DNA from 4 places in the Martinezella sp. CNPSo 3957 genome. Region 1 is predicted to be linked to each of the others. Evidence: predicted binding sites of a transcription regulator. Region 1 holds the regulator's gene; each other region holds the start of a gene.
The links. The regulator PhoB, encoded in region 1, activates phosphate uptake and scavenging genes when phosphate is short. The targets are predictions, from matches to a motif close to TGTCATNNANCTGTCAT.
Positions count from the first base shown of each region.

Region 2: the regulator PhoB is predicted to act here: its motif matches at 2,678-2,694, upstream of AC13QE_RS19950 (esterase-like activity of phytase family protein).
Region 3: the regulator PhoB is predicted to act here: its motif matches at 2,930-2,946, upstream of AC13QE_RS13115 (acetoacetate decarboxylase).
Region 4: the regulator PhoB is predicted to act here: its motif matches at 4,154-4,170, upstream of olsB (l-ornithine N(alpha)-acyltransferase).

Region 1 covers NZ_JBXSOU010000005.1:119,653-127,440, reverse strand. The annotation lists gene AC13QE_RS14355 (substrate-binding domain-containing protein) at 1-183, shown strand, start outside; gene pstC (phosphate ABC transporter permease subunit PstC) at 246-1,727, shown strand; gene pstA (phosphate ABC transporter permease PstA) at 1,757-3,058, shown strand; gene pstB (phosphate ABC transporter ATP-binding protein PstB) at 3,074-3,889, shown strand; gene phoU (phosphate signaling complex protein PhoU) at 3,941-4,654, shown strand; gene phoB (phosphate regulon transcriptional regulator PhoB) at 4,686-5,369, shown strand; gene AC13QE_RS14325 (GcrA family cell cycle regulator) at 5,460-5,996, opposite strand; gene AC13QE_RS14320 (hypothetical protein) at 6,123-6,422, opposite strand; gene AC13QE_RS14315 (aspartate aminotransferase family protein) at 6,421-7,620, shown strand; gene argF (ornithine carbamoyltransferase) at 7,694-7,788, shown strand, end outside.
Region 2 covers NZ_JBXSOU010000008.1:224,552-232,339, forward strand. The annotation lists gene glmS (glutamine--fructose-6-phosphate transaminase (isomerizing)) at 1-1,751, shown strand, start outside; gene AC13QE_RS19945 (DUF502 domain-containing protein) at 1,928-2,626, shown strand; gene AC13QE_RS19950 (esterase-like activity of phytase family protein) at 2,865-4,352, shown strand; gene recG (ATP-dependent DNA helicase RecG) at 4,395-6,500, opposite strand; gene AC13QE_RS19960 (FAD assembly factor SdhE) at 6,674-6,988, shown strand; gene mfd (transcription-repair coupling factor) at 6,985-7,788, shown strand, end outside.
Region 3 covers NZ_JBXSOU010000004.1:372,207-379,994, forward strand. The annotation lists gene AC13QE_RS13105 (ATP-binding protein) at 1-844, shown strand, start outside; gene AC13QE_RS13110 (patatin-like phospholipase family protein) at 931-2,088, opposite strand; gene AC13QE_RS13115 (acetoacetate decarboxylase) at 2,125-2,871, opposite strand; gene AC13QE_RS13120 (3-hydroxybutyrate dehydrogenase) at 3,075-3,863, shown strand; gene ppk2 (polyphosphate kinase 2) at 4,072-4,986, shown strand; gene AC13QE_RS13130 (class I SAM-dependent methyltransferase) at 5,089-5,868, opposite strand; gene AC13QE_RS13135 (cystathionine gamma-synthase family protein) at 6,205-7,488, shown strand; gene AC13QE_RS13140 (YybH family protein) at 7,532-7,788, opposite strand, start outside.
Region 4 covers NZ_JBXSOU010000005.1:225,878-233,665, forward strand. The annotation lists gene AC13QE_RS14870 (NADP-dependent malic enzyme) at 1-1,733, shown strand, start outside; gene AC13QE_RS14875 (DUF5939 domain-containing protein) at 1,811-3,220, shown strand; gene olsB (l-ornithine N(alpha)-acyltransferase) at 3,227-4,105, opposite strand; gene AC13QE_RS14885 (PAS domain-containing hybrid sensor histidine kinase/response regulator) at 4,337-6,625, opposite strand; gene lspA (signal peptidase II) at 6,681-7,205, opposite strand; gene AC13QE_RS14895 (TrmH family RNA methyltransferase) at 7,202-7,788, opposite strand, start outside.

The DNA.
Region 1 (7,788 bases):
TTCTTCTACGTCAAGAAAGCCCATCTGGGTGTCATCCCTGGGCTCAAGGAATATGTCGATTTCTTCACGAGCGATCAGATGATCGGACCTGAGAGCCCGCTAGCGGAATATGGCCTCGTGCCGGCGCCGGATGCTGAGCGCGACCAGATCCGTAAGGATGTCGCGGTCGGGAAGATCATGTGAATGCGGAAGGGTCGGGCACCGGTGCGGCTTTCCGCCACGCCGGGGTTCGCCGGGGAATGGGAATGAGTGTATCGCTGCTGCTGCTCTGCTTGTCGGTCTTCGGCGCCTCCGCTTTCGTGCTGGGGCGGGTGAGGGCGGCTGCGCTGTCGGGTGGCAGGTCCTCGTCCATGCATTCCCGGCTCGGCTATCACGGTGCCTATGCCGCTATCTGGGCGGTGCTTCCGCCCTTAGCGCTCGTCTGCGTCTGGCTGATCGCCGGCCCCATCGTCATCGACCGCCTGGTGACGAAATCTTTCCCGGAGGAGGTTCAGTCTCTTCCACCGGCCGAACTCAATCTCAGCTACGGCATGGTGCGCAGCATCGCTCGCGGCATGCGCATGCTCGATAGCCAGGAGCTCGCCGATGTCGATGCAGGCAAGGCCGATCTTCAGTTGCTGCTGGCGCAGAAGGGCGTTCCGCTTGCCGTTCGCCCCACGGGCTACATGATCGACGCTGCCAACAAATATAATGGCATGCGCGAAGTGAGCCGCACAGTCATGTCGGCAGCGGCGATCGTTCTGTCGCTGCTTTGCGCAGCCCATGGCCTTCGCGCCATCGCCCCGCGTTTTCGCGCCCGCAATCGTGTGGAACAGGTCATTCTCGGGGCACTGATCGTCGCTTCCTCCATCGCAGTGCTGACGACGGTCGGCATCGTCGTTTCCATGCTTTCGGAAGCGGCACGCTTCTTCGGCATGGTGCCGGCCAGCGAGTTCTTCTTCGGCACGGTCTGGGACCCGCGCTTCGCCGGCGCCGGCACGCAAACTTCAGGCACCTTCGGCCTGATCCCGCTGCTGGCGGGCACGATCTATATCGGGCTCGTCGCCATGCTCTTCGCCGTGCCCATCGGTCTGTTCGCGGCGATCTACATGGCTGAATATGCCTCGGCGCGCGTCCGCTCCATCGCCAAGCCGATGCTGGAGGTCCTAGCCGGCATCCCGACGATCGTCTACGGCTTCTTTGCCCTTGTCACCGTCGGCCCCTTCCTGCGCGATATCTCCGCCGAGATCGACGGTCTGATGACTGGAAACTACAGAAGCTTTATCGAGGCACAGAGCGTTTTGACGGCCGGCTTCGTCATGGGCGTCATGCTCATCCCTTACGTTTCCTCGCTGTCGGACGATATCATCATGGCCGTGCCGCGCTCGCTGCGCGACGGTTCGCTTGGCCTCGGCGCCACGCGGTCGGAAACGGTCAAGCGTGTTCTGCTGCCGGCCGCCCTTCCGGGCATCGTCGGCGCACTGCTGATGACCGCGTCGCGGGCGATCGGTGAAACCATGATCGTGGTGCTGGCAGCCGGCGTTGCCGCGCGCATGCAACTCGATCCCTTCGAGCCGATGACGACTGTCACCGTGAAGATCGTCAACCAGCTGACCGGCGATCTGGAATTCACCTCGCCGCAGACGCTCGTCGCCTTTGCACTCGGGATCACGCTGTTTTTCCTGACGCTGTGCCTCAACGTCTACGCGCTCTACATCGTCCGTCGATATAGGGAGCAATACGAATGAGCGGTGTCGTATCCTCCTCTCAGCTCAACATGCCGCGTGGCCTGACGCCGGGTGCGTCGGTGCGCCGTGATATCGGTATCAAAAAACGCTATGCTGCCGAGCGCCGCTTTCGCGCCTATGGGATCACGGCTGTCATTTTCGGTCTCGTCTTCCTTATGATCTTGGTCTCGACCGTGGTCCGCACCGGCTACACGGCTTTTGTTCAGACATCGATCACCTTGCCGATCGAATTCACCGAGAAGGTGATCGACCCTGCAGCCAAGCGCGCCAGCGATCCGAAGGTTCTGATCGCTGCCAACTACCCGGTACTGGTGCGCGATGCACTGGTGAAGGCGCTTGGTATCGATCCGGCCAATCGCGCTCTCGTTCGCGAGGCAACGGCGATGGTGTCGGACAGTGCCAGGATCGCGCTGCGCGATAGGGTCGTCGCCAATCCCTCGATCATAGGGACGACGCAGAACGTCACCTTCCTTGCCAGCTCCAATATCGATTCAGCCAACAAGGGCCAGATCGATCTGACGGTCGATGAGAAGGATCGCAAGATATCCGACCGCCAGGTCGCCTGGATGAAGCAACTCAGCGAAAGCGGTGCGCTTTACAAGGCCTTCAACAGCGGTCTCTTCCTGTCGGGCAATTCGAGCCGACCCGAAGCCGCCGGGCTCGGCGTCGCTCTGATCGGCTCGTTCTACCTGATGCTGACCGTTCTCGTGCTTGCCTTGCCGGTCGGCGTCGCCGCCTCGATCTATCTGGAGGAGTTCGCACCGAAGAACCGGCTGACGGACCTGATCGAGGTCAACATCAACAATCTCGCGGCCGTCCCATCGATCGTCTACGGCCTGCTGGGTCTCTCGGTCTTCATCAACATGATGGGACTGCCGCGCTCTGCCTCGCTGGTCGGCGGTCTCGTGCTGAGCCTGATGACGCTGCCGATGATCATTATCGCCACACGCTCGGCGCTGCGGGCCGTACCGCCGTCGATCCGCAGCGCGGCGCTCGGTCTTGGTGCATCGCGCATGCAGATGGTCTTCCATCACGTGTTGCCGCTTGCGATGCCGGGCATTCTGACGGGCACGATCCTCGGGCTTGCGCACGCGCTTGGCGAGACTGCGCCGCTGCTTCTGATCGGCATGGTCGCTTTCGTCGCCAACTATCCGGCATCGCCGCTCGAACCTTCGACGGCGCTGCCGGTGCAGATCTACATGTGGGCGAGCGAAGCCGAGCGGGCCTTTGTCGAAAGGACGTCCGGCGCCATCATCGTGCTTCTCTTCTTCCTCGTCGCGATGAACATCGGCGCCATCCTGCTGCGCCGCCGCTTTGAGCGGCGCTGGTAAGGGAGGGCGCACGAAATGAACATGATGACGGAAGCCGCCAGCGAAAAAGCATTGTCCAGGAAGATGATGACGATCCCCTACAAGATGATCGGCCAGGACGTTTCTGTGTTCTACGGCGACAAGCGGGCGCTCTTTGACGTCAATTTGAAGATCCGCGCGAATACGGTCACGGCTTTGATCGGCCCTTCCGGTTGCGGCAAGTCCACCTTCCTGCGCTGCCTCAACCGCATGAACGATACGATCGAGACCTGCCGGGTCACCGGCAAGATCACGCTCGACGATCAGGATGTCTACGACGACAGCATCGACGTGGTGGAGTTGCGCGCCCGCGTCGGCATGGTCTTCCAGAAGCCCAACCCATTTCCGAAGTCCATCTATGAGAACGTCGCCTATGGTCCGCGCATCCATGGCCTGCATCGCTCAAAGGCCGATCTCGAGCATATCGTCGAGAGCAGTCTTCAGAAGGCCGGTCTCTGGGGCGAGGTGAAGGATCGGCTCCATGATGCCGGCACGAGCCTGTCCGGCGGCCAGCAGCAGCGTCTGTGCATCGCCCGCGCCGTCGCGGTCAGTCCGGAGGTCATCCTGATGGACGAGCCATGCTCGGCGCTCGATCCCATCGCAACCGCCAAGGTCGAGGATCTCATCCACGAGCTGCGGGAGAATTTCACCATCGTCATCGTGACGCATTCCATGCAGCAGGCAGCCCGCGTCTCGCAGCGTACCGCAATGTTCCATCTCGGCCACCTGGTCGAGGAGAACGACACCGATAAGATGTTCACCAATCCCGACGATTTCCGCACGCAGGATTACATCATGGGCCGTTTTGGTTGATGATGTCAGGCGCGCGGCTCATTTCACACAGTTCACCTTGAGGATAGAAAAATGGTCTCCACTCACATTCTCTCTGCCTATGACGAAGACCTGAAGTTCCTGACGCGCCGCATTGCTGAAATGGGCGGCCTGGCAGAGCAGATGGTTAGCGATAGCGTACGCGCGCTGGTCAACAGCGACACTGCCCTGGCCCAGAAGGTCATCTCCGACGACGTCGTTCTCGACCATGCCGAGCGCGAAGTCGGCGACAAGGCGATCGTCACCATCGCCCGCCGTCAGCCGATGGCGGCTGACCTGCGTGAAATCATGGGCTCGATCCGCATCGCCTCCGATCTGGAGCGCGTAGGCGATCTCGGCAAGAACACCGCAAAGCGCGTCATCGCCGTGCAGGGCACCGGTGTCCCGCGCCGTCTCGCTCGCGGCATCGAGCATCTCTCCGAACTGGCGCTGAGCCAGCTCAAGGAAGTTCTGGATGTCTACGCGACCCGCTCGCCGGACAAGGCCGTGTCGATCCGCGAACGCGACGAGGAAATCGACGCCATGTACACCTCGCTCTTTCGCGAGATGCTGACCTACATGATGGAAGATCCGCGCAACATCACCACCTGCACGCATCTTCTTTTCTGCGCCAAAAACATTGAGCGCATCGGCGACCACGCCACCAACATCGCCGAGACGATCTATTACATGGCGACGGGCGCGCAGCCGGAAGGCGAGCGCCCGAAGGACGATACCGCCAATACCGTCGGCGCAGTGACGGAATAATCCGAAAGCGAAGAAAGGAGACCATAGGCGCATGGTTCCGAGAGTTGCTGTTGTAGAAGACGAGGAAGCGCTCAGCGTTCTGCTGCGCTACAATCTTGAGGCCGAAGGCTTCGAGGTAGACACGATCCTCAGAGGCGATGAGGCCGAGCTGCGTCTCCAGGAGCGCATCCCCGACCTCCTGATCCTCGACTGGATGCTCCCCGGCGTATCCGGCATCGAGCTCTGCCGCCGGCTGCGTATGCGGCCGGAGACGGAGCGTCTGCCGATCATCATGCTGACGGCGCGCGGCGAGGAAAGCGAGCGCGTGCGCGGGCTTTCGACCGGCGCGGACGATTATGTCGTCAAGCCGTTCTCGACGCCGGAGCTGATGGCTCGCGTCAAGGCGATGCTGCGGCGTGCCCGCCCGGAGGTTCTCTCCACGGTGCTGCGCTGCGGCGATATCGAGCTGGATCGCGAAACCCATCGCGTCCACCGCAAGAGCCGCGAAGTGCGGTTGGGGCCCACGGAATTCCGCCTGCTGGAGTTCCTGATGTCCTCGCCGGGCCGCGTCTTCTCGCGTTCGCAGCTGCTCGACGGCGTATGGGGTCACGATATCTACGTCGACGAACGCACGGTCGACGTCCATGTCGGCCGCCTGCGCAAGGCGCTCAATTTCTCCAATATGCAGGATGTCATCCGCACCGTTCGCGGCGCGGGCTACTCCATGGAGGCCTGAGCGGGGATACCCGATCAGGCATTCGACATAGCGGCGGAAACAGAAAACGGGCCCCAGGGCCCGTTTCTTTTATCTCATCGATGGCGCGTCTCAGCCGCGTGGTTGCGCTGGCCGACGGCGTTCATGCACCGGCTGGTAGGCCAGGCGCTGATGGTAGGTGCAGTAAGGCGACGAATCTGGGCTCTCGTTGCCGCAGAAATGGAAATCGTCCTTCAGCGGATCGCCGACCGGCCACTTGCAGGTACGCTCCGTCAGTTCCGTCAGGCCGAGGCGACGGGAGATCGGAACGACGACGTTCGATGCCGGGCGATACTGGATTTCATTGACGGAATCGATCTCGATCTCTTCCTTCAGCATGGTTGCGCCCTGCTGGCGGGCAACCACCGTGCGGGTAGCAACGCGCGATCCGTAGGTCGCAGCGCGAGGTGCCGCTGCGCTGCGCTTCGGCGTGCGCGCTGCGGTTGTCGTGCCGCCCGCCTTCGCTCGGCCGGGGAGGTTCAGGCGATGCACCTTGCCGATAACGGCATTACGGCTCACGCCACCGAGCTGCGCAGCGATCTGGCTGGCGCTCAATCCTTCGGACCATAGCTTTTTCAGCTTCTCGACGCGTTCGTCTGTCCAATTCATGCCCTGTCTCCGCTGTCGCGTTTCCGATGGCAGAATCCCTCACCATTGCCTCGCATGGTATCGAGGCGCGAAACGCTCTAAAATTGTGGTGACTAGTTCCGCCGCATGCAGTCTAGCAATTGGTTTTTAACCTAGTGTGAGGCTGACTCCGTGACAAGAGTCGCGGGAATCTTGAGGAATCGATTTCGAGGTTTTCCCCAACTTGCTGTCCGGGCGTGGCATTTCTGCCATAGGCGCCGCCCGATGCATCTCTTTTGCCGGCAAGCGTTTTCTCGCACCTGCTAAAACGGCAGTTTTGTTGACATCGCGGTGCAAAACATCAATAGTGCCCAAGCCGCCGCAAGGCGGCATTTTTGATTTTTTCGGACCCGTTTCATCAAATGGAAGCGATCGGTCCTTAAAGTTGTGATCAGGAGATATGGCCATGGCCGAGACCACGCCGCTTTACGACACCTACTTGCGCGCTCCGCTGCGGTTCGAGCGAGGCGAGGGCGTCTGGCTGGTCACTGAGAATGGCGAACGCTACCTCGATTTCGCAGCCGGCGTCGCGGTCAATTCGCTCGGTCATGCTCATCCCCATCTTGTCGCCGAGCTGAAGGCGCAGGCCGACAAGGTCTGGCACCTGTCCAACCTCTATGAGGTGCCCGGCCAGGAGAAGCTGTCGAAGCGGCTGACGGAGGTGACCTTCGCCGACAAGGTGTTCTTCACCAATTCGGGCGCGGAGGCGCTGGAGTGCGCCATCAAGACTGCGCGGCGCTATCAGTTCGCCAAGGGGCATCCCGAGAAGTTCCATATCATCACCTTCGAAGGCGCCTTCCACGGCCGCACCATCGCAACGATCGCCGCCGGTGGCCAGGAGAAGTATATCGAAGGCTTCGGCCCGAAGGCACCGGGCTTCGACCAGGTGGAGTTTGGCGATCTCGACGCCGTGCGCGCCGCCATCACGGATGCGACGGCTGCGATCCTGATCGAGCCGGTGCAGGGCGAGGGCGGTATCCGCCCGGCGACCAACGAATTCCTGCGGGGGCTGCGGGAGATCTGCGATGAGCACGGCCTGCTTTTGATCCTCGACGAAGTTCAGTGCGGTGTCGGCCGTACCGGCAAGCTCTTTGCCCATGAATGGTCCGGCATCAAGCCTGACATCATGGCGGTCGCCAAGGGTATCGGCGGCGGTTTCCCGCTCGGTGCGTGCCTTGCGACGGCAGAAGCCGCTTCCGGTATGAAGGCCGGTACGCATGGCTCGACCTATGGCGGCAATCCTCTCGCCATGGCAGTCGGCAATGCGGTTCTCGATATCGTGCTTGCCGAAGGCTTCCTGCAGCATGTGCGCGATGTCTCGCTGGTCTTCCGCCAGGGGCTCGCCTCGCTCAAGGATCGTTTTCCTGACATCATCGAGGACGTTCGCGGTGAAGGCCTGATGCTCGGCATCAAGGCGGCCATTCCGCAGGCGGACCTGCTGCAGGCGATCCGTGCCGAGCGTCTGCTCGGCGTTCCGGCCGGCGACAACGTCATCCGCCTGCTGCCGCCGCTGGTCGTCACTGCCGAGGAAGCACGCGAAGGTTTCGCTCGCCTGGAGCGCGCCGCCGAGCGTGCGCGCGCTGCCCGCACCAAGAAATCGGCTTGAATTCAACGCCCGCTGTCGGGGCGTTCCTGCCCCACGCGGGCGTTATTGTTTTTTCTGGAGTACAGGTAAGGACATGGCTTCTCCGAAACACTTTCTCGATCTCTCTGCCGTTCCGGCTGCCGATCTGCGCAACATCATCGATGACGCGATCGTCCGAAAGAGCGCGCA
Region 2 (7,788 bases), on a different contig from region 1:
ACCGCGGCTATGATTCGGCTGGAGTCGCGACGATCCATGACGGCGTGATGGATCGCCGCCGCGCGGAAGGAAAGCTCTTCAATCTGGAGAAGCGGCTGGAGACGGATCCTCTGCCAGGCACGACGGGCATTGCACACACACGCTGGGCAACCCACGGTGTTCCGAATGAAACCAATGCCCACCCGCATTTCGTGGAAGGCGTTGCCGTCGTCCATAACGGGATCATCGAAAACTTCTCCGAGCTGCGCGAAGAGCTGAAGGCCGAAGGGCAGGAATTTGCCTCGCAGACGGATACGGAAGTCGTCGCCCATCTTCTGGCCAAATATGTCCGCGAGGGCTTGGACGCACGTACAGCCACGCTGAAAATGCTGAACCGCGTGACCGGCGCCTACGCATTGGCCGTGATGTTCCAGAATGATCCCGGCACGCTGATTGCGGCGCGTTCCGGTCCGCCGCTTGCCGTCGGTTACGGCAAGGGCGAAATGTTCCTCGGCTCGGATGCGATCGCGCTTGCGCCTTTCACCAACGAAATCACCTATCTTGTCGATGGTGACTGCGCCATCGTCACCCATGCCGGCGCGACCATTCTCGATTTCAGCGGCGAGGAAGTGAGCCGACCGCGGCAGATCTCACAGGCGACGGCTTATGTGGTGGACAAGGGTAATCACCGCCACTTCATGGAAAAGGAAATCTACGAGCAGCCGGAAGTCATTTCCCACGCGCTCAGTCACTATGTCGATTTCGCCAGCTATCGCGTGCGCCCGGATGTCTCTGCCATCGATTTCGGGGGGGGTTCCGGCCTTGCGATATCAGCCTGCGGCACCGCCTATCTCGCCGGCTTGGTGGGTAAATATTGGTTCGAGCGCTATGCGCGGCTGCCGGTCGAAATCGATGTTGCCTCCGAGTTCCGCTATCGCGAAATGCCACTGTCGCCGTCGCAGGCCGCGCTGTTTATCTCGCAGTCCGGCGAGACCGCGGATACCTTGGCTTCGCTGCGCTACTGCCGGGACAACGGCCTGAAAATCGGTGCTGTCGTCAATGTGAGGGAATCGACCATCGCGCGCGAATCCGATGCCGTGTTTCCGATCCTGGCTGGCCCGGAAATCGGTGTCGCCTCGACGAAGGCTTTCACCTGCCAGCTTGCCGTTCTCGCCTCGCTGGCGATTGGAGCAGGCGTCGCTCGAGGTACCATCAGTGCCGAAAATGAACAGGAAATGGTGCGCCATCTCGTCGAGATGCCGCGTATCATGGCGAATGTTCTGAATATCATCCAGCCGCAGATGGAAAGCCTGTCGCGCGAGATCTCGAAGTTCAAGGATGTGCTCTATCTCGGCCGCGGCACCAGCTTCCCGCTTGCCATGGAAGGCGCGCTGAAGCTCAAGGAGATTTCCTACATCCACGCAGAGGGCTATGCGGCCGGCGAATTGAAGCATGGGCCGATTGCGTTGATCGACGAGAACATGCCCGTTATCGTCATCGCCCCGCATGACCGCTTCTTCGATAAGACCGTTTCCAACATGCAGGAAGTTGCGGCTCGTGGCGGTCGAATCATCTTCATCACCGATGAAATTGGCGCTGCCGCATCGACATTGCCGACCATGGCGACCATTACCTTGCCCATCGTGGACGAGATCATCGCGCCGATCATCTTTTCGCTGCCGATTCAATTGCTTGCCTATCATACGGCCGTGTTCATGGGCACGGATGTCGATCAGCCCCGCAATCTCGCCAAGTCGGTCACCGTGGAATAGGATTCCTTCCGCCGCGCATTTGCCGTCACGTCCTCGTGAGTCGATCGCTTGTTCGGCTCGCAGACGCGGCTGCCGGGTTGTATGCCGCGCCAATTTCTGGCACGATTCGCCCACGGAGATGGTGGGGAGGGTTTGCCGGGAAGCGGTAGCGACGGGACGGAGTTTTCGAGCGGCGAATGACTGAAAAACTCATCAAAATGTCCGTGACGACGCGGATCAGAAACAATTTCCTGGCCGGCCTGATTATCTGTGCCCCGATCGCCATTACGCTATGGCTGACCTGGTCCGTCGTCCATTGGGCCGATAGCTGGGTTCGCCCCTATATTCCCGCGCGGTACGATCCCGAGAGCTATCTGAACTTCGCTGTGCCCGGTACGGGCCTAGTGATTGCGATGATCTTCATCACGATTGTCGGCTTTCTGGCCAAGAACCTGATCGGTCAGAGCATCGTCCGCTTCGGTGAGTCGATCGTCAATCGCGTGCCGCTGGTGCGAACCATTTACAAGAGCGTCAAGCAGATCTTCGAGACTGTGCTGAAGGAGCAGGGCACATCCTTCAAGAAGGTGGGGCTGATCGAATATCCAAGCCCCGGCCTCTGGTCCATGGTCTTCATATCGACGGATGCCAAGGGCGAGATCGCCTCGAAATTCAATGCCATGGGTCAGGACATGGTGGCGGTCTTCCTGCCGCCGACGCCGGTGCCGACGGCCGGCTTCCTTGTCTTCGTTCCGCGCGAGAAGATCACGGTGCTCGATATGAGCCCTGAAGATGGCGCCAAGCTGCTGATCTCAGGCGGCCTTGTGTCGCCGGAATACAAGGAACTGGTCGCAGCCAAGAAACTGCAGCAGCCGGTTCCGATGAACTCCTTGAGCTAGAATTGCTCATCTTCCAATGGTTGGATCAATAGCTTCGCGTTTTGCGCGAATTGTCATGCCTCTATCATATTGACACCTTAGATCGTCAGTCGGGGCAGATAATCGCATGTATCTCAGCATCGAATGTTCGGGGCACCGGCGCCGGACTGCAGTTCTTAGCGCGGCCCGAAAACGCGCCGGAGATAAATGCCATTGTCTCCGCAAATGTTTTCATCAGGAGGATATTGTCTTGAGCTATATGCGTTCGAAGAGCTTGCCGCTGCTGTCGGCGGCGCTTGCCACATTTGTTTTCACGGCTCCGATGCCGGCGCTGGCGGATAATTCCGTCACGGTCGAAGGCGTGACGCTCGTCAACAAGGGCCGCGTCGCGGTCGGCCGCATCCCGGCCAATTTGCGCGATAAGTTCGGCGAGACCTTCGGTTCCGGTTCGGGCATGTCGATCGATACCAAGAGCTGGGTTCGCAATGCCGATGGCACCTACAACGGCTCGCTATGGCTGCTGCCGGACCGCGGCTATAATGTCGCCGGAACCACGGATTACCGCGGGCGTCTCAACACCATCGATATCAAGCTGACGCCGGTTGCCCCCGGTGCAACACCTCCAGCCGGCCAGGAACAGTCGGGCCTCGAAGCCAAGCTCGTGGATACGCTGCTGTTGAAAGACAACAAAGGCAACGAAACCACTGGCCTTGATCCAGCCAACAGCGTTCGCCAGGCGGAAGGCGGCATGCCGCTTTTGCCGCAGGCACCGAACGGCAAGATCTCGCTCGATAACGAAGCCATTGCCCGGCTGCCCGATGGTTCGATGTTCATCAGCGATGAATACGGTCCCTATATCTACCGCTTCTCGGCGGATGGGCTGATGATCTCGGCCACGGCACCGCCGGCCGCATTTCTGCCTATGCGCGAGGGCGTTGTGAATTTTTCCTCGAACAACCCAGGTCCCGGCGAAACCGCGCCCGATCCGAAGGATCCGACCAGCGGGCGCCAGAACAACCAAGGCTTCGAGGGCATGTCTCTGACCCCGGACGGCAAGTTCCTGATCGTGGTGCTCCAGTCCGCAACCCGCCAGGATGGCGGCGATTCCAGCTCCACGCGCCAGAATACCCGCGCGCTGGTTTATGATGCCGCCGACCCTGCAAATCTGAAGCTGGTGCACGAATATGTTGTGCCGCTGCCGGTCTTCACCAATGACAAGGGCAAGACGGCCGTTGCCGCCCAAAGCGAAATCGTGGCGCTCTCATCGACAAGCTTCCTGATGCTCGCGCGCGACAGCAACAATGGCTATGGCCAGAAGGGCGATAAATCGCTCTATCGCAGCGTTGTGGCTGTCGATGTTTCCGCTGCCACCGATATTGCCGGCGGCAAGTTCGACAGCGATACAGCGGTCGCGCCGAAGGGCGTTCTTGATCCTTCGGTAAAGCCGGCGGCAGTCAGCAATTTCATCGATATCAACGACAGCGCCGATCTAGCGCGCTTCGGTCTGCATAACGGCGCGCCGAACGACCGCAACAACCTCTCGGAAAAGTGGGAGGCCATGTCGATCGTCAGCGTTCAGGATCCAAAGCTGCCGGACGATTACTTCCTGTTCGTCGCCAACGACAACGACTTCATCACCCAGGATGGTTTCCAGGTCGGCGCTGCCTACAAGGATGATAGCGGCGCCGATGTCGACACCATGTTCCAGGTATTCCAGGTTACCATTCCCGGTCTCGCCGCAAAGTGATCTGATGAAACGCGGATGGATGCGGCTAACGCGTCCATCCGCCTACCCAGCTCGCAGGAAGCGGATCGCCTCATCGCGGCGGAAGAGATAGAGCAGGGTGCGTACCGCACTGCCACGCTCACTGGTCAGTTCCGGATCGCGCTCGATGAGATAGGCGGCATCCTTGCGAGCGATCTCGAGAAGATCGGCATGAGCCTCGAGGCTGGCGATACGGAAGCCCGGTGTGCCGGACTGGCGTGTCCCCAGAAGCTCACCTTCGCCACGCAGCTTCAAGTCCTCCTCGGCAATGCGGAAGCCATCTTCGGTCTCTCGCATGATCGACAGCCGGGCATGCCCGGTTTCGCCGAGCGGGCCTTTGTAGAGCAGGATGCAGGTCGAGGCTTCGTCGCCGCGACCGACGCGCCCGCGCAACTGGTGAAGCTGCGCCAGGCCGAAACGCTCGGCGTGTTCGATGACCATGATCGTCGCATCTGGCACGTCGACGCCCACTTCGACGACTGTCGTAGCCACCAACAGACGGATCTCGCCATTCTTGAACGCCATCATCACGGCATCTTTTTCGGGGCCGCTCATGCGGCCATGGATTAAGCCGATGCCGGGGCCGAGCGCCTTGGTCAGTGTCTCATGCCGCTCCTCCACCGACATTAAATCTGATTCTTCGGATTCCTCCACAAGTGGGCATATCCAATAGGCTTTTTTGCCTTCCGCTAGCGCACTCCTTAGGCGCGCGACGATGTCGCCGGTTCGTTCATTCGGAATGGTGATCGTCTGGATCGGCTTTCGGCCCGCCGGCTTCTCGGTGAGCTTGGAAACATCCATGTCGCCAAAGGCGGCCAGCACTAGCGTCCGTGGGATCGGCGTTGCGGTCATGACGAGCATGTGGGGAGAGATACCCTTTGCGGTCAGGCGCAGGCGCTGGTGGACGCCGAAGCGGTGCTGCTCGTCGACCACAGCCAGCATCAGATTGGCATAGGCGACGCTGTCCTGAAACAAAGCATGCGTGCCGATGATGATCTGCGCCTCGCCGGAAGCAATGCGCTCCAGGATTGCATCCCGTTCCCGGCCCTTCGTGCGGCCTGTGAGAACTTCGACAGAAAGGCTTGCACTTGCTGCGAATTTTGAAATCGTGGCGAAGTGCTGTCGGGCGAGGATTTCAGTCGGCGCCATGAGCACTGCCTGGCCACCGCTTTCGATCACGGCGGCAATCGCCATCAACGCCACCAGCGTCTTGCCCGCGCCGACATCGCCCTGCAGCAGCCGGAGCATGCGCTCGGTGCCTGCCATATCCTTGAGAATATCCGCAACCGCATCACGCTGGCTATTCGTCATAGAGAAAGGAAGAGATTCCAGTATCTTGCCGCTGATTTCTCCAGTAGCCTGCACAGGCTGCCCCGCAACCTTGCGCAGCCTTTGGCGCACCAGCGAAAGCGATAATTGCCCCGCCAGGAATTCGTCATAGGCCAGCCGGCGGCGCGCGGGAGATTGCGGATCGATATCGGCCGCATCCCTAGGCGCATGCAGCATGTGGAAGGCATCGGAGATCGAGGGAAAGCCATGCTTCTGCGTGAGAGCAATATCATCCCACTCGGGCAGCTGCGGGATGCGCGGCAATGCTGCCTCTATCGTCTTGCGCAGGAACTTCGGCGTAAGCCCGGCGGTTAGCGGATAGACCGGTTCGACCAGCGGCAGGTTTTCCGCCTCGCTCTCGCGCATAATATAATCCGGATGCACCATCGACGGTCGGCCGTTGAACCAGTCGACCTTGCCGCTGACGGTAACGGTTTCATCGATCGGCAGCTGCTTTTCGAGCCATTGCGCCTTGCCGCGAAAAAAGACCAGCGCTAGTTCGCCTGTTTCGTCGTGCAGATAGACGCGATAGGGCACGTTGCTGCGCGGGTTGGGCGGCGGCTGGTGGCGATCGACGCGGCCGGTGATGGTGACGATGGCGCCCTGCGGCGCTCGGGCGATGCCCGGTTGTTCTCGCCGGTCGATGATCGAATGCGGCGCGTGGAAAATCAGGTCGATGACGCGGCAATCGTCGATGGTTTCCCGATCCAGCAGCTTTACCAGCAACTCGGATACCTTCGGCCCGACGCCTGATAGCGAAGAAATAGAGGCAAATAGCGGGTCGAGGATAGCGGGACGCATGGCAGGCAAAATGCGACGGGCAGGGCGCATTTGGCAAGGGGCAGCGAAGAACTCGATCCGTTTGAGCTCCACACTCCCCGGAAAATTGCATCGCAGGTGCTTTTTTCTGAAAAACCGGTTCCCACCTTTGAGCGCTGGTTTTATAGAGACGCATCAACATAAAGGTATTTTTGATGACTGGGCTGACCCTCAGCAGTGCCGATCTCGATCCTCGCCGCCGGCGCATCCTTTTCCGTTGCTGGCATCGCGGCATCCGTGAGATGGATCTCGTCTTCGGCCAGTTTGCCGATAATGAACTGCCGGGCCTCCCTGAAGCCGATCTTGATGAGCTGGAGCGCATCATGGCCGAAGAGGACAACGATCTTCTTAAATGGATCCTCGGTAGTGAGCCAACGCCGCAGCATCTGCAGACGCCGCTCTTTGAGCGCCTGGCCTCCTATAAGCCCGATTTTGAAGAGATCGCCGAAAGGTTCGGATTAACGAAATGATCCCCGGTTTCGACGCGAAGAAGCTGCTCGCCGCAAGCGAGCCGATGACGATCGGTCATGTTCCGGCCGGTCTGGAGCCGTTCCTGATTGCCGAAATGGCAAAGGCCGGCCAGCCGGTTGCCTATGTCATGTCCGACGGCCAGCACATGGCCGATGTCGAACAGATGCTCGGCTTCATCGCGCCTGAAATTCCGGTACTCACCCTGCCGGCCTGGGATTGTCTTCCCTATGACCGTGTTTCCCCAAGCTCTGACACCTCGGCCCGGCGCCTTGCGGCTCTGTCCGGCCTGATCGCGCATCATCGCAAGCCGCATGCAGCCATTGTGCTGGTGACCGTCAACGCCATGCTGCAGAAGGTCGCCCCGCAGGATATCATCGAAAGCCTGGCGTTCTCGGCACGTCCCGGGAACCAGGTCCGGATGGACGATATCGCGGCTCGCCTCGAGCGCAACGGCTTCGAGCGCGTGGCGACCGTGCGCGAGGTCGGCGAATATGCCGTGCGCGGCGGCATTCTCGACGTCTTCGTTCCGGGCACGGAAGAGCCGGTGCGTCTGGACTTCTTCGGCGATACTCTGGAGAGCATCCGCAGCTTCGATCCGGCCAGCCAGCGCACGACTGGGCAGGTACGCTCGCTCGATCTCAATCCGATGAGCGAAGTGACGTTGACGCCGGATACGATCAGCCGCTTCCGCAAGAACTATCTCTCCGCCTTCGGCGCCGCCACGCGCGATGACGCTCTCTATCTCGCCGTGTCCGAAGGTCGGCGATACGCCGGCATGGAACATTGGCTGCCGCTCTTC
Region 3 (7,788 bases), on a different contig from region 1:
TAAATCGGGCGACTTCTCCGTCCGCGTCCCCGCCTCCTATCGAAGCGCCCGCGAAGTCGCGAGCCTTGTCGAAACCTTCAACGCTCTTGCGACCAGCCTGGAGACGATGGAGGAACGATTGCGTTTCAACAACATGGCGGTTGCACACGAGCTGCGGACGCCGTTGACCATCCTGCAAGGATCATTGCAAAGCATGCTCGACGGCGTATTTCCAATGGACCGGAAAATCATTTCCGATCTCCTCCTGCAGGTCGAAGGCCTGGGGCGGGTTGTCGAAGACCTGCGCACCCTGTCGCTCGCCATCGGCCAGAAGCTGGTGATCGAGCGCCAGCGCATCGACACATCGCGATTGGTCGAGACTGTCATCGCCGCGGCAAAGCCCATGCTGGAAGCCAGCAGGATGCAGGTGGAAACGGAGCTGAAACCCGCCTGGATTTCAGCCGACTCTCCCCGTATCCGCCAGGCTGTATTGGCGCTTTTCGAAAATGCATGCCGCTACGCTGCAGAGGGCGGCTCGCTGCGATGCGAAACCGAACAGGTCGCGGACGATAGCGTCATCATCCGCGTTCTCGATCGCGGCCCGGGATTTCCGCTGGATATGGATGCCGTCGCGGTTAACCCGTTCTGGCGTGGCGACCCCTCGCGTTCGCGCGCGACCGGCGGCACCGGACTGGGGCTATCCGTGGTGCAGGCAATCGCGCTTGCGCATGGCGGGCACCTGGAATTCGCAAACCGGCCGGAAGGCGGCGCGATGGTGTCAATCCATTTGACGGACAGCACGCCAGGAGAAACACATGGTTTCGATGAGCTGGAAACAGCCTCCCGCCAATGCGGGCTTTGTTGAGCAAAACCATCGCGGCCGGGCGGACCCTGAAAATCTCTCCGGACCGGCGCAATCGTCTGCGGTAGCGATCTAGCGCAACATTGACCTCAGGCCGGATCTTCCCGGTGTAAATCGTGGATAGCGACGGCGTCGTCGGTAAACGGCGGCAACAGCCAGTCGGTATGGCGCAGCGTCCGCTTCGTATCCTCGAGGCCCATATCCCAGTGCTCTCGCATCGAGGTGCCCGAAAACTCGTAATCCTTGGCGTGACCTTCGTAGTTCTTGTGCTGATAGATCAGGTGCACAATGTTGACGACACCGGCATCGGAATAATCGGCGATCAGTTCTTCCTCTTCCGCGGTCAGCTGATCCCTGGGGACACGCTTCAGCGCACCCAGAAGCTTCATCTTCAGTCCATGGATGCGCTTGAAATTATCGGTGTTCTGCCGCGTGCGGCTCGAATACATGATGTCTTTATGGCGTGAAAGGACATCTGGCATGCTGCGCGGCAGGACGCCGCGCGCGCTGAACAGATCGACCTGGAAGACCAGCGAACTGCGGTCTTCTTCCTGATCGAGCAGATATTGCAGCGGCGTGTTGGAAACGATGCCGCCGTCCCAGTAATATTCGCCCTCGATGCGGACGGACGGAAGTGCGGGCGGCAGCGCGCCACTTGCCATGATGTGCTCGGGGCCGATGCGCATATTGTCGGTGTCGAAATAGACGAAGTTGCCGGTGCGGACATTCACCGCACCGACGCTGAAGCGCTTCTTGCCATCGTTCAGCACGTCGAAATCGATCAGCATTTCCAGCGTCTTCTTGAGCTCTGCCGAGTCATAGAAGCTGGTGGCACCTTCCGCACCCGGCAGCTCCAGCCAGGGATTGGGAAAGCGCGGCTTGAAGAAGCCGGGCTGGCCCATGGTCATCGTCATCCACGAGCTGGTGCGGTTGCGGATATCGCGAAAGAAATCACCTTCGGGCGTATAGGCCCAGATCTTGCGGCCGGAGATGATCTGCCAGAATTGCTCCAGACGCTGCAGCCGCCGACCAGGCTCGTTGCCGGCGATGATCGCGGCATTGACCGCGCCGATCGAGACGCCGGAAAGCCAGGTCGGCTCGCATCCCGCTTCGGCAAGCGCTTCGTAAACGCCAGCCTGATAGGCGCCGAGCGCGCCGCCCCCCTGGAAAACCAGGGCGACGCGATCATATTGAGCGGCAATTTCCGGGATAGTCGGGGCTGCGGCCTTGGTGTTTCGTTCAAGCACGATCCGTCTCCAGCATGAAATAGCAATGAGGTTTGGTTATCTGCGCTCTGCGAGATAGTCGTGAACGACTTCGCCGAGGCCGAGCGTCAGATCGGCGGTGAAATGAACTGCGGAAACCACTTCCAGCACAGGCAGCCGTGCGACGTCGGCCATGACATGCGGCCGAAGATCGAGGGCAGCCGGCGAAGTCCAGGCTTCCTTGATGGCGATATCGGTCAAGTAGTAGCGCACAAGCTCGCAGATGCGCGGGGTGGCGTCGACATGCGGCACGATCTTGATCAGGAAGTTAGGTTCCGAGAGAGCGGACAGAAGCGGTCCCTGGTCGATCGGCTTGTGCTTGTAACCCATCGTTCCCGTGGCGCAAAGGACGCTGCCATAATGCAGCGTGCCGACGATGACCTCGCCCTCGTTGACGATCTTCGGGCTGGCAAGCTTCTTCGGAAAACCCCAGATCTCGCGGCCGCCGGTGATCGGCGCATCGTCATCCAGATACATGGAGTGGACATAGCCGCCCTTTTGTCCGCGATAGGTTACCGGGATCACCTGTCCGGTCTCGGTATAATCGCCGAAGCCGGTGGAATCGGGCATGCGGATGAATTCGTATTTCACCAGCGGCTCGTCGATTTCGAGCGGCGCGGGCACGACGGCCTCAAGCGCCTCGCGCGAGGTGCGGTAGGTGATGATGATATATTCGCGATCGAAGAACCGATAGGGCCCTGGAGGATAGGAGGGATTGGTCAGCGGCATCGCATAGGCATGCTTGAGAATGTCTTCGACCTTCATCGTATCTTCCGTCGTTGGAGGAAATCGCCGGCACCGGAGCGAAAACTTGCACGGTTGCATGACAGTGAAGTGTCAGGGGACGAAAGCCCACGGCTCACTGCAAATTGCACTGTTATCAAAGCGACATATCGGGCTGGCAGTGTGCGTTCACGTTGAGCATTTCCCTTACCCAACCATGTCACAAAGATTGCAGGAGTAGCATCATGGGTTCGTTGACTTCGAAGAATGCGCTGGTCACCGGTTCGACGAGCGGTATCGGGCTTGCGATCGCCCGTGCCTTTGCCGCTGAAGGTGCGAATGTGACGATCAACGGCCTTGGCGATGCCGATGCAATCGAAAAGGAACGTGCCGCAATCGAAGCCGATTTCGGTGTGAAGTGCCGCTATTCAGGCGCCAATATGATGAATGGCGAAGAAGTGACATCCATGGTGCGCGAAGCCGAGGAAGCCTTCGGCAGCCTCGATATTCTCGTCAACAATGCCGGCATCCAGTTCGTTGCCCCGATCGAGGAATTTCCTGACGACAAGTGGGAAGCGATCATCCGCATCAACCTGCTTGCAGCCTTCTATGCCATCAAGGCTGCCATCCCCGGCATGAAGGCACGCAAATGGGGCCGCATCATCAACACGTCCTCGGCGCATGCTCTTGTCGCCTCGCCTTTCAAGTCTGCCTATGTTTCGGCCAAGCACGGCATTACCGGTCTCACCAAGACGATCGCACTGGAAGCCGCCCAGAACGGCGTGACCGTCAACTCCATCGCGCCCGGCTATGTCTGGACGCCGCTCGTCGAGAAGCAGATCCCCGAGACGATGAAGGCGCGCAGCATGACGGAAGAGCAGGTCAAGCATGATGTGCTGCTCGCCGCCCAGCCGACGAAGGAATTCGTGACCGTCGATGAAGTCGCAGCCATCGCCGTCTTCCTCTGCGGCGATGCCGCCAAGCAGATTACCGGCACGACGCTTTCCGTCGATGGCGGCTGGACCGCCGAATAACACCGAAGCCACAGCCGGCACATGCTTGGGCAGCGTGCCGGCTTTCTGCGGCCCTTAGAGCCGGATGATTTAGGTCGAGTCGACCTAAAATCTGAATCCGCTCTAGAATCAAAGAAGTAGAGCGTGATGTCGTCCGAAAACCGCCAACACTTTCGGCATCACGCTCTAAGCTGCAGCATCAACATGAAAACAGAGCAGGAGGCGCACAATGACCGATGAAACCCAGGACCCACTCAGCCGCATCAAGGATGAGATCGTCGACAGCTTTGACGAAGAGCTGGAGATGCAGCTCGAAGAGGACCGGCTGGACGAGTTGGTCGCAGAGGGCCTTATCGGCGAAGGCGAAGCGGCGCTCGATCGCCGCGTCTATTTCCGCGAACTCTTTCGCCTTCAGCACGAGTTGGTGCGCCTGCAGGATTGGGTGCAGTACAAGAAGCTGAAGGTCGTCGTACTGTTCGAGGGCCGAGATTCCGCCGGCAAGGGCGGCGCCATCAAGCGTGTCACCCAGCGCCTCAATCCGCGCGTCTGCCGCGTGGTCGCACTGCCGGCTCCGACCGAGCGCGAGCGGCATCAATGGTATTTCCAGCGCTACGCCGCCCACCTGCCGACGGCAGGCGAAATGGTGCTGTTCGATCGCAGCTGGTATAACCGTGCCGGCGTCGAGCGCGTCATGGGCTTCTGCTCGCCTGAGGAGCTGGAAGAGTTCTTCCGCTCCGTGCCGGATTTCGAGCGCATGCTGGTTCGCTCCGGCATCATCCTGCTGAAATATTGGTTCTCGATCACCGACGAGGAGCAGGAATTCCGCTTCAACATGCGCATTCAGGACCCACTGAAGCAGTGGAAGCTTTCGCCGATGGACCTCCAGAGCCGCGTGCATTGGGAAGAATACACCAAGGCCAAGGAAGAGATGTTGGAGCGCACCCATATTCCGGAAGCGCCGTGGTGGGTCGTCCATGCCGTCGACAAGAAGAAAGCGCGCCTCAACTGCATTGCCCATCTTCTGGGCCAGATCCCCTACGAAAGCGTACCGAAGCCGGAAATCGTGCTGCCGGAACGCATGCGCAATGCAGATTATCACCGTACGCCGGTACCGCCGGAAATGTACGTGCCGGAAATCTACTGATTAAGACCGATGAGGGGTCCGCCTCTGGCGGCCCCTCTGAAGAATTACTTGAAAAACGAAATCGCTCTCACTCCACCGCCAGCAAGCCGGGCTGGCTCAAGGTCAGGCTGGGCGATAGGCCCATTCGGATATGGCACCCAAGCCCAGCCGCCGCAAGAGCTCATAGGCAACCCTCCGGTTGATGGGATCGTGCAGCCTGAGGACTTTCGAGCCAAGAAAATCCATCTCGGCATGCTCGAACGGCAGGAGATGTCGTGCCCTGCCAAGCGCGGCCCGATAGAACTCATGAAAATCCCGCCGGCAGACGTAGGTCTTATACTTCGTCATGCAGAAGGCGGCAAAGGTATCGCTGTTTCTGCGCAGAAAATCGGAGACGCCGACCGTCACCTCCGGCCAAGCCGGATTGAAGGTGTCGTCGAAGGCGATGATGCCGTGATCGGCCAGTACGCTCTTCGCCAACCGGCTGTCGGCAACGATGTGGCGAAGCAAATGTCCACCATCGATGCTGAAAAAACGAACCTGCCCAACCCTGTCGATGATGGCCTGCGGATCGAGCCCGGTGCTATCGCCTGTTATAACGAGGTCCTCATCAACGGGAATGCCCAGTGATCTTCCGTTGTCGAGAAAGCGTTGATATTGCGCCCCATCCGCTTCTATGTCGAAAAGATCGATCGCAAGCACATTGTCGTCGGGTGCACTGATCTTACGCAGCAAAAAATAGGACCGCCCGTAATAAACCCCGATTTCGGCAAGGCCGCCGTAAAGTTTCTCCTGTCTTTGCTTTTCGATCAACGACAGGAAGACAAGCGCATCCGGTGGATCGATATAACCATCGATTTTCTGAAGATCGCGAAACACAAATTTTCGAACGCCCGATTTCAAATGTAAACCTCATTGGTTTTCTTCATGCATTTCGCCTCTGAGCCTGCTCATCGGTTAGGACCGGTCGATCAAGAAACGCCCCATTTCTGCGAGACCGCGACAGCGAAGCCGGAAGCTCTCGAAAATTGGGGTAGTACGGCGTCAAGGCGAGCGCCACTCACGGATATAGCGACCTTTCTGTCGTATTCCGGATAGCCATGCGCTGGTTGGATAGTTCCGACCCATATCGAGTTCAGCGCCGAAGCAGCATCGTAGATGATGACGAATAGCGAGCTGGCACCCTAAGTGATGTATAATGTGAGTCTAAAATTCACATCATCGGCCGAGGAGACCGTCATGACTGCGCCGCATCCGTCCAAAACGCATATCGGCAACCACCCCCTCCATCCCGAAACACAGATGCTGAATTACGGCTATGACCCTGAGCTCTCCGAGGGCGCGGTCAAGCCACCGGTTTTCCTGACCTCCACCTTCGTCTTCAAATCGGCCGAGGACGGGCGTGATTTCTTCAACTATATCTCCGGCCGCACCGAGCCGCCGGCCGGCACGGGGGTCGGCCTCGTCTATTCCCGCTTCAATCACCCGAACAGCGAAATCGTCGAGGATCGTCTTGCCGTCTATGAAAAGGCGGAAAGCGGCGCGCTGTTTTCCTCCGGCATGTCGGCCATCGCGACGGCCCTTCTCACCTTTACACGCCCGGGCGATGCGATCCTGCATTCGCAGCCGCTCTATGGCGGCACGGAAACGCTGGTCGCCAAGACATTCCTCAATCTCGGTGTCGCGGCCGTCGGCTTCGCCGACGGTGTCAACGAAGGCTCGGTGACGGCAGCTGCCGAGGAGGCCATGGCCAAAGGCCGTGTCTCGGTCATTCTCGTGGAAACGCCTGCTAACCCCACGAACAGCCTCGTCGATATCGCGATGATCCGCCGCATTGCCGATGCGATCGGCAGAAAGCAGGGACACACGCCGATCATCGCCTGCGACAATACCCTGCTCGGCCCGGTCTTCCAGCGGCCGATCGAGCATGGCGCGGATATTTCCCTCTACTCGCTGACCAAATATGTCGGCGGCCATTCCGATCTGATCGCCGGTGCCGCACTCGGCTCCAGAGCCATCATCAAACAGGTCAAGGCCCTGCGTGGAGCGATCGGCACCCAGCTCGATCCGCATTCCTGCTGGATGCTCGGCCGATCGCTGGAAACGCTGCAGATCCGCATGGAGCGGGCAAACAGTAACGCCCGGGCGGTTGCCGATTTCCTGCGAGACCATCCGAAGGTCGAGCAGATCCACTACCTGCCCTATATCGATCCATCTTCGGCGACCGGCCGCACATTCGCCGCCCAGTGCACCGGCGCGGGCTCCACCTTCTCCTTCGACATCAAGGGCGGCCAGCCGGCATCGTTCAAATTCCTGAACGCGCTCCAGATCTTCAAGCTCGCCGTCAGCCTCGGCGGCACGGAATCGCTGGCCTCCCATCCTGCCACAACGACGCATTCGGGCGTACCTGTGGATGTACGCCACCGCATCGGCGTGCTGGAATCGACGATCCGCCTGTCGATCGGCATAGAGCATCCAGACGACCTGATCGCCGATCTGGCATCCGCGCTCGAAGCCGCGTGACGGAGATCTTACGGATTTACGACACGGATGAACGCTGCAACGATCAGCTATGCACGGTCAGAAGGTTCGCATCCCGCGCAAGGCGCCACCGGCCGTCGGCCTCCTTGCGCAGAAGAGTGAGTGTGTAACCCGATTGTTTGATGGCATCAGCGTCGGGCGATGTCATCGTGATGTCGATATGGTTGCGAATGAAGGCCCAGTCGCCCAGCACCCGCAATTCGACGATCTCGCTGGAGCCCTCCATCTTTATGCCGTCCTTGCCCTTGGAGGCTGCGGCGAAAGCTTGCTTGCCAAACGGCT
Region 4 (7,788 bases), 110 kb from region 1:
ACGCGCTCGAACTGACCGGCCGCGACCTCAAGACCACAAAGCTCGTCTGCAACGGCGCGGGCGCTGCCGCCATCGCCTGCATCGAGCTGATCAAGTCGATGGGCTTCAATCCGGAGAACGTCACCCTTTGTGATACGAAGGGCGTGATCTATCAGGGCCGCAGCGAGGGCATGAACCAGTGGAAGTCGGCTCACGCGGTCAAGACTGACAAGCGCACGCTGGCGGATGCAATGAAGGGCGCTGACGTCGTCTTCGGCCTGTCGCAGAAGGATGCCTTCTCCGAAGACATGATCCGCTCTATGGCAGACCGACCGATCATCTTCGCCATGGCCAATCCCGATCCGGAAATCACGCCGGAGGAAGTCGCCCGCATCCGCGACGACGCCATCATGGCGACGGGGCGCTCGGACTATCCGAACCAGGTCAACAACGTTCTCGGTTTTCCCTATATCTTCCGTGGCGCGCTCGACGTGCGCGCGACCACCATCAATGACGAGATGAAGATCGCCGCCGTCAACGCGCTGGCAAGCCTTGCGCGCGAAGACGTGCCCGACGATGTCGTTGCGGCCTATCAGGGTGCAAGGCCGCGCTTCGGCGCGCAATACATCATCCCCGTGCCCTTCGACCCGCGGCTCATCTCGGCAATTCCCGTAGCTGTCGCAAAAGCCGCGATCGAGAGCGGCGTCGCGCGCCGCGAAATAGCAGACATGGAAGCCTATGCACGCGAACTCTCGGCCCGGCGCGATCCGATCGCCTCGACGCTGGCGCAGCTTTACGAGCGCGTCCGCCGGCACCAGAAGCGCATCGTCTTTGCCGAAGCGGAAGAGGAGCAGGTCATGCGCGCCGCCCTCTCCTACGCCAATCAGGGGCTCGGCACCGCCATCCTTCTCGGCCGCGAAGATCTGATTCAGGCGACGGCCGAACGCGCCGGCATCGATCTCAACCGCCCCGGCCTCGAGATCGTCAATGCTCGCATCTCGAAGCGGGGCGATGCCTATATCGATTATCTCTATGCCCGGCTGCAGCGCCAGGGCTACCTGCATCGTGACGTAACCCGCCTGATCCATAACGACCGCAATCACTTTGCCGCCTGCATGGTCGCGCTGGGCGATGCCGACGGCATGGTGACGGGCGTCACTCGCAACTATTCGACCGCGCTCGGCGACGTGCGCCGCTGCATCGACGCCAAGCCGGGCCACCGGGTCATCGGCATCTCGATCGTGCTTGCGCGCGGCCGAACCGTCTTCGTCGCCGATACAGCCGTACATGACATGCCGACCTCAGAAGAACTGGCTGATATCGCCGAGGAAGCTGCCGGCTTCGCACGGCGCATGGGCTATGAGCCACGCGTCGCCATGCTCGCCTATTCCACCTTCGGCCATCCCCCGGGGGAACGTTCCGAGCGGGTCCGTGAAGCAGTGAACATTCTCGACAAGCGCTACGTCAATTTTGAATTCGATGGCGAAATGGCCGCCGATGTGGCGCTGGACCGCAAGCTCATGGAAAGCCTCTATCCCTTCTCGCGGCTATCCGGACCGGCAAACGTGCTTGTCATGCCCGCTTTCCACTCTGCGGCGATCTCCACCAAGATGCTGCAGGAGCTCGGCGGCTCGACGGTCATTGGGCCGCTGCTCGTCGGCCTCGACAAGCCGGTGCAGATCACATCGATGGGGGCCAAGGATTCCGATATCGTCAATATGGCCGCCATCGCGGCCTATGGTGCGGGGTCGTAGACGCTACCTTATGAAATTGAGCCGGCGACCCAACAAAGGTGATGGGCTCCCGTGTCAATTCGGTGTAAAATAAAGGGATGAGTGAAGCTCAGGTTTTGTTCGGAGTGTTGCGCCATTCAGCGCAGCCTGACATTGTCGATGCTATTGAGCGGTTCGTCCTTGACGCACCCGACCGCAAGCTCAACCGTGTGAATGCGCTCGCCTTCGCCGCCGACCATAGCTTCGATGAAGAACAGACTATCAATGCCTTCCTGCACGCGTCGCGCCTTGGCCTGTTCGAGATGTCGTGGAATGTTCTTTGCCCCGGCTGCGGCGGGGTATTGGATGCCAATACCTCGCTGAAAACCGTGCAAAGCGACACCTATAACTGTACGCTTTGCGCAGCCGGCTACGAGCCGACGCTCGATGAGATGGTCGAAGTTACCTTCACCGTCAGTCCGCGCGTGCGCCACATCGAAGCGCATAATCCGCACGACCTGCCGCCGCTCGAATATTTCCGTCAGATCTATTGGGGCTCGGGTATCGACCTTCCCGACGAGGGGTATGAAGAAAAAGTCGATCAATTCGTTCTGGAATCGCTCGAGCTGCCGCCCGGCGAGAAAGCAGTGATATCGCTTCAATTGCCGGCGGAATTCACCATCATCTTCGAGCCTGTCACGCATGCGGCGCAATTCCTCGATGTGAAGGGAGAGCCGTCTAGGGAAAGGCAGGCTCTTTCAATCGTTTTCGATCGCATGCACCGGCACAGCGAGGCCATCGAGTTGCGGCCCGGTCCCTTGCGCATCCAGATGGAGAACCACACCGACCTTCGCGTGCTGCCGTCGATCTGCGTGGCAAACGAGGCTCTTCACACGCTGCTTGGACAGCGCCGGCCATTTCTGACCGCCAAGCACCTGCTTTCCAATCAGACCTTCCGTGACATCTACCGCACGGATACGATCGACATCGATCAGCGGCTGAAGATCACCAGCCTCACCTTTCTGTTCACCGACCTGCGCGGTTCCACGGAATTATACGAAAGGGTCGGCGATCTCGCTGCCTTCGATCTGGTCAAGACCCATTTCGGCATCCTGCACGAAATCGTGGCGGCAGAGGCGGGTGCCGTCGTCAAGACGATCGGCGATGCAGTCATGGCAACCTTCCCGACGCCGGATCGGGCGCTCACTGCGGCGATGCGGATGCGCGAGGCCATGCTCAGCCTCAACAATGAGCGCGGTAACGACGACCTTCTCCTGAAAATCGGGATCCACGAGGGGCCGTGCATCGCCGTGAGCCTGAACGAACGGCAGGATTATTTCGGGCAAACGGTCAATATCGCATCCCGCGTCCAGCATCTCGCCACATCACGCGAAATCTTCGCCACCAGTTCGGTGCTCGATCATCCTCGCGCTGCCGAACTGATGACAAGACGCGGTCTCACACCGCAATCGCATCATGTCGCGCTGCGCGGCATCACCGACGCGATCGATATTTTCGCGATCCCTTGATAGTCCTCAGCTGGCAAAGCGACCGGCATCCGCGCCGTAATAATTTACGTAGCGGTTGGAGATGCTGGCGATCGGCAGGACGATCAGAACATCCGTGGTGTTGAAGGCCTGATCGACGACGGCGGTCGAGCCAACCATGGCGCCAAGGCGCAGATAGCCCTTGATCAAGGGCGGCATCGCCATCAGCGCTTTCTTCGGATTGATGGCCTCGACCGGCATCAGGTCCATGGTCCGAGCGAGCGACGGCAGAGCACCGACGGCCCAGTCATCCTTGGCGACAACATTGTGATAGAGAAAGGACAAGGCGAGCGCGTGCTGTTCCGGCAGGACACCGGGGAAGGAGGCGCAACCGATCATCGCGCCCATGCCATGCTTCAGCGCATAGGCCCAATTGCCCTGCCAGAGCAGCTCGACCGTGCGCTTGTTGCGGTAGTCCGGCAGCACGCAGGAACGGCCGAGTTCCATGAAACGCTTGTCGGGATGACGGGCAAGCAGTGCGTCGATGTCGAATTCCGATGACGAATAGAAGCCACCATTTGCCATGGCCACTTCCTGGCGCAGCAGGCGGTAGGTGCCGACGATCTGGTCTTCCGAATCGCCTTCGATCGATCGATCCAGCACCAGAAGATGGTCGCAAATGGCGTCCCAGCTATCGACGTCACGCTGGCGACGCATGGCGTCAGCCGGCAATTGCGCGTTCATCTCCTCGACGAAAACGCGGTAGCGTACGGCCTGAGCGGCATCGATTTCGCGCGCCGTGCGGGCAAGGCGCGTTTCGAGATTTCCGATGCGTCCGAGCACATCGCTGGCAACCGGCTCAACCGTTGCCTTTGAAGACTGAACCATTTCGCCCTGAGCTTCGCGATTCAAAATTTCGATGGACATGGCGATTCTCCCCCTGCGGGCCGATATAGCGCCATAAACCAAATTCGTGCGACAGGAAAGTGACACGCAGCCATGCTAAATGCAAGAACTGTGCCCATTGCAATATTCGAATAGGCGCACCGTCCCCAACTTAGCGGCCGCAAATGCCGCAGGTTGAGCCTTCTTTTCGGCCTCTATCGAACATTGATGAGCCGGCTTCCTTGTGCGTCAGTCGAAGATCGGAAATAATTTTCAGGCGCGTTCGAAAACCGATCTGGATAGGCCATTCAGCACTGTCTTCAGCTTCTCAGGATCGACCGGCTTTATGATGACGGCATCGGCACCGGCCAACAGCGCCTGGCGACGGATCGAATCGCGGCTGTCTGCGGTCAGTACGACGATCGGCAGCGAAGGAAGGCCATGCCTGCGTTCATGGGCCCGCAGTTGCGCAAGCACGGCCGCACCCGTGCCGCCCGGCATGTTGAAATCCGTGACCAGTACCTCCGGCCGCGTTTCGAGCTTTTCGATGCGGGCTCGAAGGCCATCGAAATCCTCGACGAGGCGGACCCTGTGGCCGGCCTTGGAGAGCATGGCCCGAACCAGCATCGCATTGACGGGGTCATCCTCGCCCAGCAGAATATCGAGCGCACGGTCCTCCTCCGCCTCCGGCGTCGTTATACCGATCTCGGAAACGGCCTCGATCAAGGCGTCGCGTCTCTCCATGCCGCGCATGCGGCCTCTCAGCACATCGATCAGCGACTGCTCGCGCAGCGGCCTGATGAGCCAGGCATCGAAAAGATCGAGCGGATGAGTGTTGCGCTCCTCGGGATTGACGAGGAATATCTTGCGCAGCCGAGGCACCGCAAGCGCATTTCCCTCGCTGAAATACCAGGGCGCCATGCGATGGTCGACGATGAGATCCGTCCACACCCCGCCTTCGCCCATGGGGAAGGAAGGCAGAAGATCGTCCATGTCACCGGGCCCGATCAGCCGGCAGCGGCCGCCGAGCGTCTGTATGGTCCGCATGATGGCCGTACTTGCCGCGCCTTCGGGGGCAAGCAGCAGGATACGAGAGCCTCTGAGCATGGTATTGCGCCGGTCGTGTCCATTCTCTCCGGCAACCAGGCGGACCGGGAAGGAGATGACGAACTCGCTGCCCTTGCCGCGCTCGCTCGCGACGCTGAGGCCGCCGCCGAATTCGCGCAGGATGCGGGCGGAGATGGCAAGGCCGAGACCTGTGCCGGCACTTCTTTCCACCGTGGTGCCGGCTTGCTCGAACTCGCCGAAGACGCGGGCCTGCTCCTCCTCGGTCATGCCGGGACCGCTGTCGCGCACCGATATCGTCAAATCCCGGCCATTGAGATCGACGCCGACAAGTACACCGCCGGTCTGGGTGAATTTCACCGCGTTGCCGATGACATTGAAAAGGATCTGGCGCAGCCGAGCGGGATCGAATTCCAAGTTCTCCGGAACATCGGCCGCAACGCTTGCAGCGATTTCTATGCCCTTTTCATGGGCGCGATGGGCGAGCATCTCGATGACGCCTTCCAGCAGCGGCCGTAAAGCCTCCTGCCGTGGATGCAACTGGAAGCGACCGACTTCGATCGTGGAGAAATCAAGGAGATCCTCGACCAGCTGCACCAGCGCGTGACCCGATTGGCGAATGCCGGTGAGATAATTTGCCTGCTCCAGGGTCAACGGCGTCTGGGCGAGCAGATGGTTCATGCCGAGAATGCCAGACAGCGGCGTGCGGATCTCATGGCTGACGGTGGCGAGGAGGCGGGATTTGGCGGCGCTGTTATACTCGGCCTTCAATCTGGCGTCTTCGCGCAGGCGCGCAGTCTGCCGCTCCTCGGTCACGTCGCGCGCGATGCTCTGTATGCATAATTGCCCCGTCGTCGCGTCGCGGAACATGACATCGTGCCAGGCAAAAATGCGCCGCCCCTCGGGCGTTGCGATTTCCGCATCCTGATGCTTCGCGCCGGTGACGGTACGGAATACGAGGCCGGTCTCTTCCAGCGTCAGGCCCTCCGGGTGCGGCCTGCCGGTCAATCGGCTGAACGTGGCATTGGCATGCATAATCCGCCGATCGATGCTGCGTGTGACGGTGATATCGCCGAGCGCATCATGAATGGTGGCAAGGAGATTGGCGCTTTCCCTGTACTCCCACAGGCGATCATGCTCGCTCTCGCTGGCATCGGCAGCAGCAATCTCGGGCTCGTCCGCAGCGCCTCGAGCTTTGACGATGCCGATAGCGGCAAGCGCAAGGGCCACAAGACCAAACAGACCCGCGAGCAGCAGCGGACCTCCGGTAAAGCCAATCACCAGAAAGGCTGCCCCAGCGACAAGACCCCCGCCATTCAGCCAATGGCCCAGCAACGACCGGGCCTGCGCGGGCGGTGGCGATTGCTGCCCCGCCTCACGCGGTACTGTCGATTTTACAAGCGACGACTCGTCGGCGGCCGGCCCTTCGCTCGGTCCCGTTTGGTCGTGAACTGCCGCGGCGGCAAGCTTTTCCTGCAGATCTGCCAGAGTGCTCATGCCGTCTGGCTATCATGGGCAGTCTTCCCGATGCCTTCAGGGATTCGATAGAATTTTACGCTTTTGCCTTTTTCGGCATGAGAAGCTCGTCGAGAATGACGCAGCCTGCGCCGATGGTGATGAAGCTGTCGGCAAGATTGAAGACGGCGAAAGACCACGTTTGCGTATGAAAGAGGATGTAGTCGATCACGTGGCCATAGAGAAAACGGTCGAGCAGATTGCCGAGGGCGCCGGCGATGATCAGAGCAAAGCCCGTGTGCGCGAGCCAGCGGTGATCGGGCGTGCGCCGCCAGAGCCAGAGCACGAAGGCGACGATGACGAGCCGCATCCCGACGATGAACCAGCCGTCCATGCCTGACAGCATCGAGAAGGCCACGCCGAGATTATAGGTGCGATAAAGCGACAGCATCGGAATGTAAGGCACAGGCCTATCCACCTGTAGCGGCAACCAGTTGTCGACCATGATCTTGATTGCCTGGTCGAGAACGACGGCAACCACGATGAAAATCAGGATTGGCAGGGGCCGCGAAAACAGGGCTGGCTTTGCAGTCGGCTGTTCGTGGGTCTCGCTATCGGTCATCGGGTCTCGCTCAGGGTCAGGATATGGCGGCGGGCTTCGAACAGCATGACTGCCGTCGCGACCGCCAGATTGAGGCTGTCGGCGCGGCCGGCCTGCGGGATGCGGGCGAGCGCATCGGCCTCTTTCGCCAGGGCATCCGGCAGGCCGGACTGCTCGTTGCCCATCAAGATGACGACAGGCTTCTTCTTGTAATCGATGGTGCGGTAATCGACCGCGCCAGCCAGATGGGTGGCAACAACGGAAACCTCAGCCTTCTTCTTCCAGGCCAAGAACTCTTCCGGCGTCGCCTTGACGACAGGAACGGCGAAGACCGAGCCCATGGTGGCGCGTACGGTTTCCAGCGAAAACGGATCGGTCGTCTCGCCGACGAGGATGACACCGGAGGCGCCGGCCGCATCGGCGGTGCGGATGATCGTGCCGAGATTGCCGGGATCGCGGACGCGGTCGAGCGCTACCCAGGTTTCACCGGCCTTCGGCTTGACGTCCCGAAGCTGCTGCCAGCGCTGCTCGAAGACACCGACTACCATCTGCGGATTGTCGCGGCGGGTGATCGAGCCGATGACTTTTTCGCTGACCTCCAGCA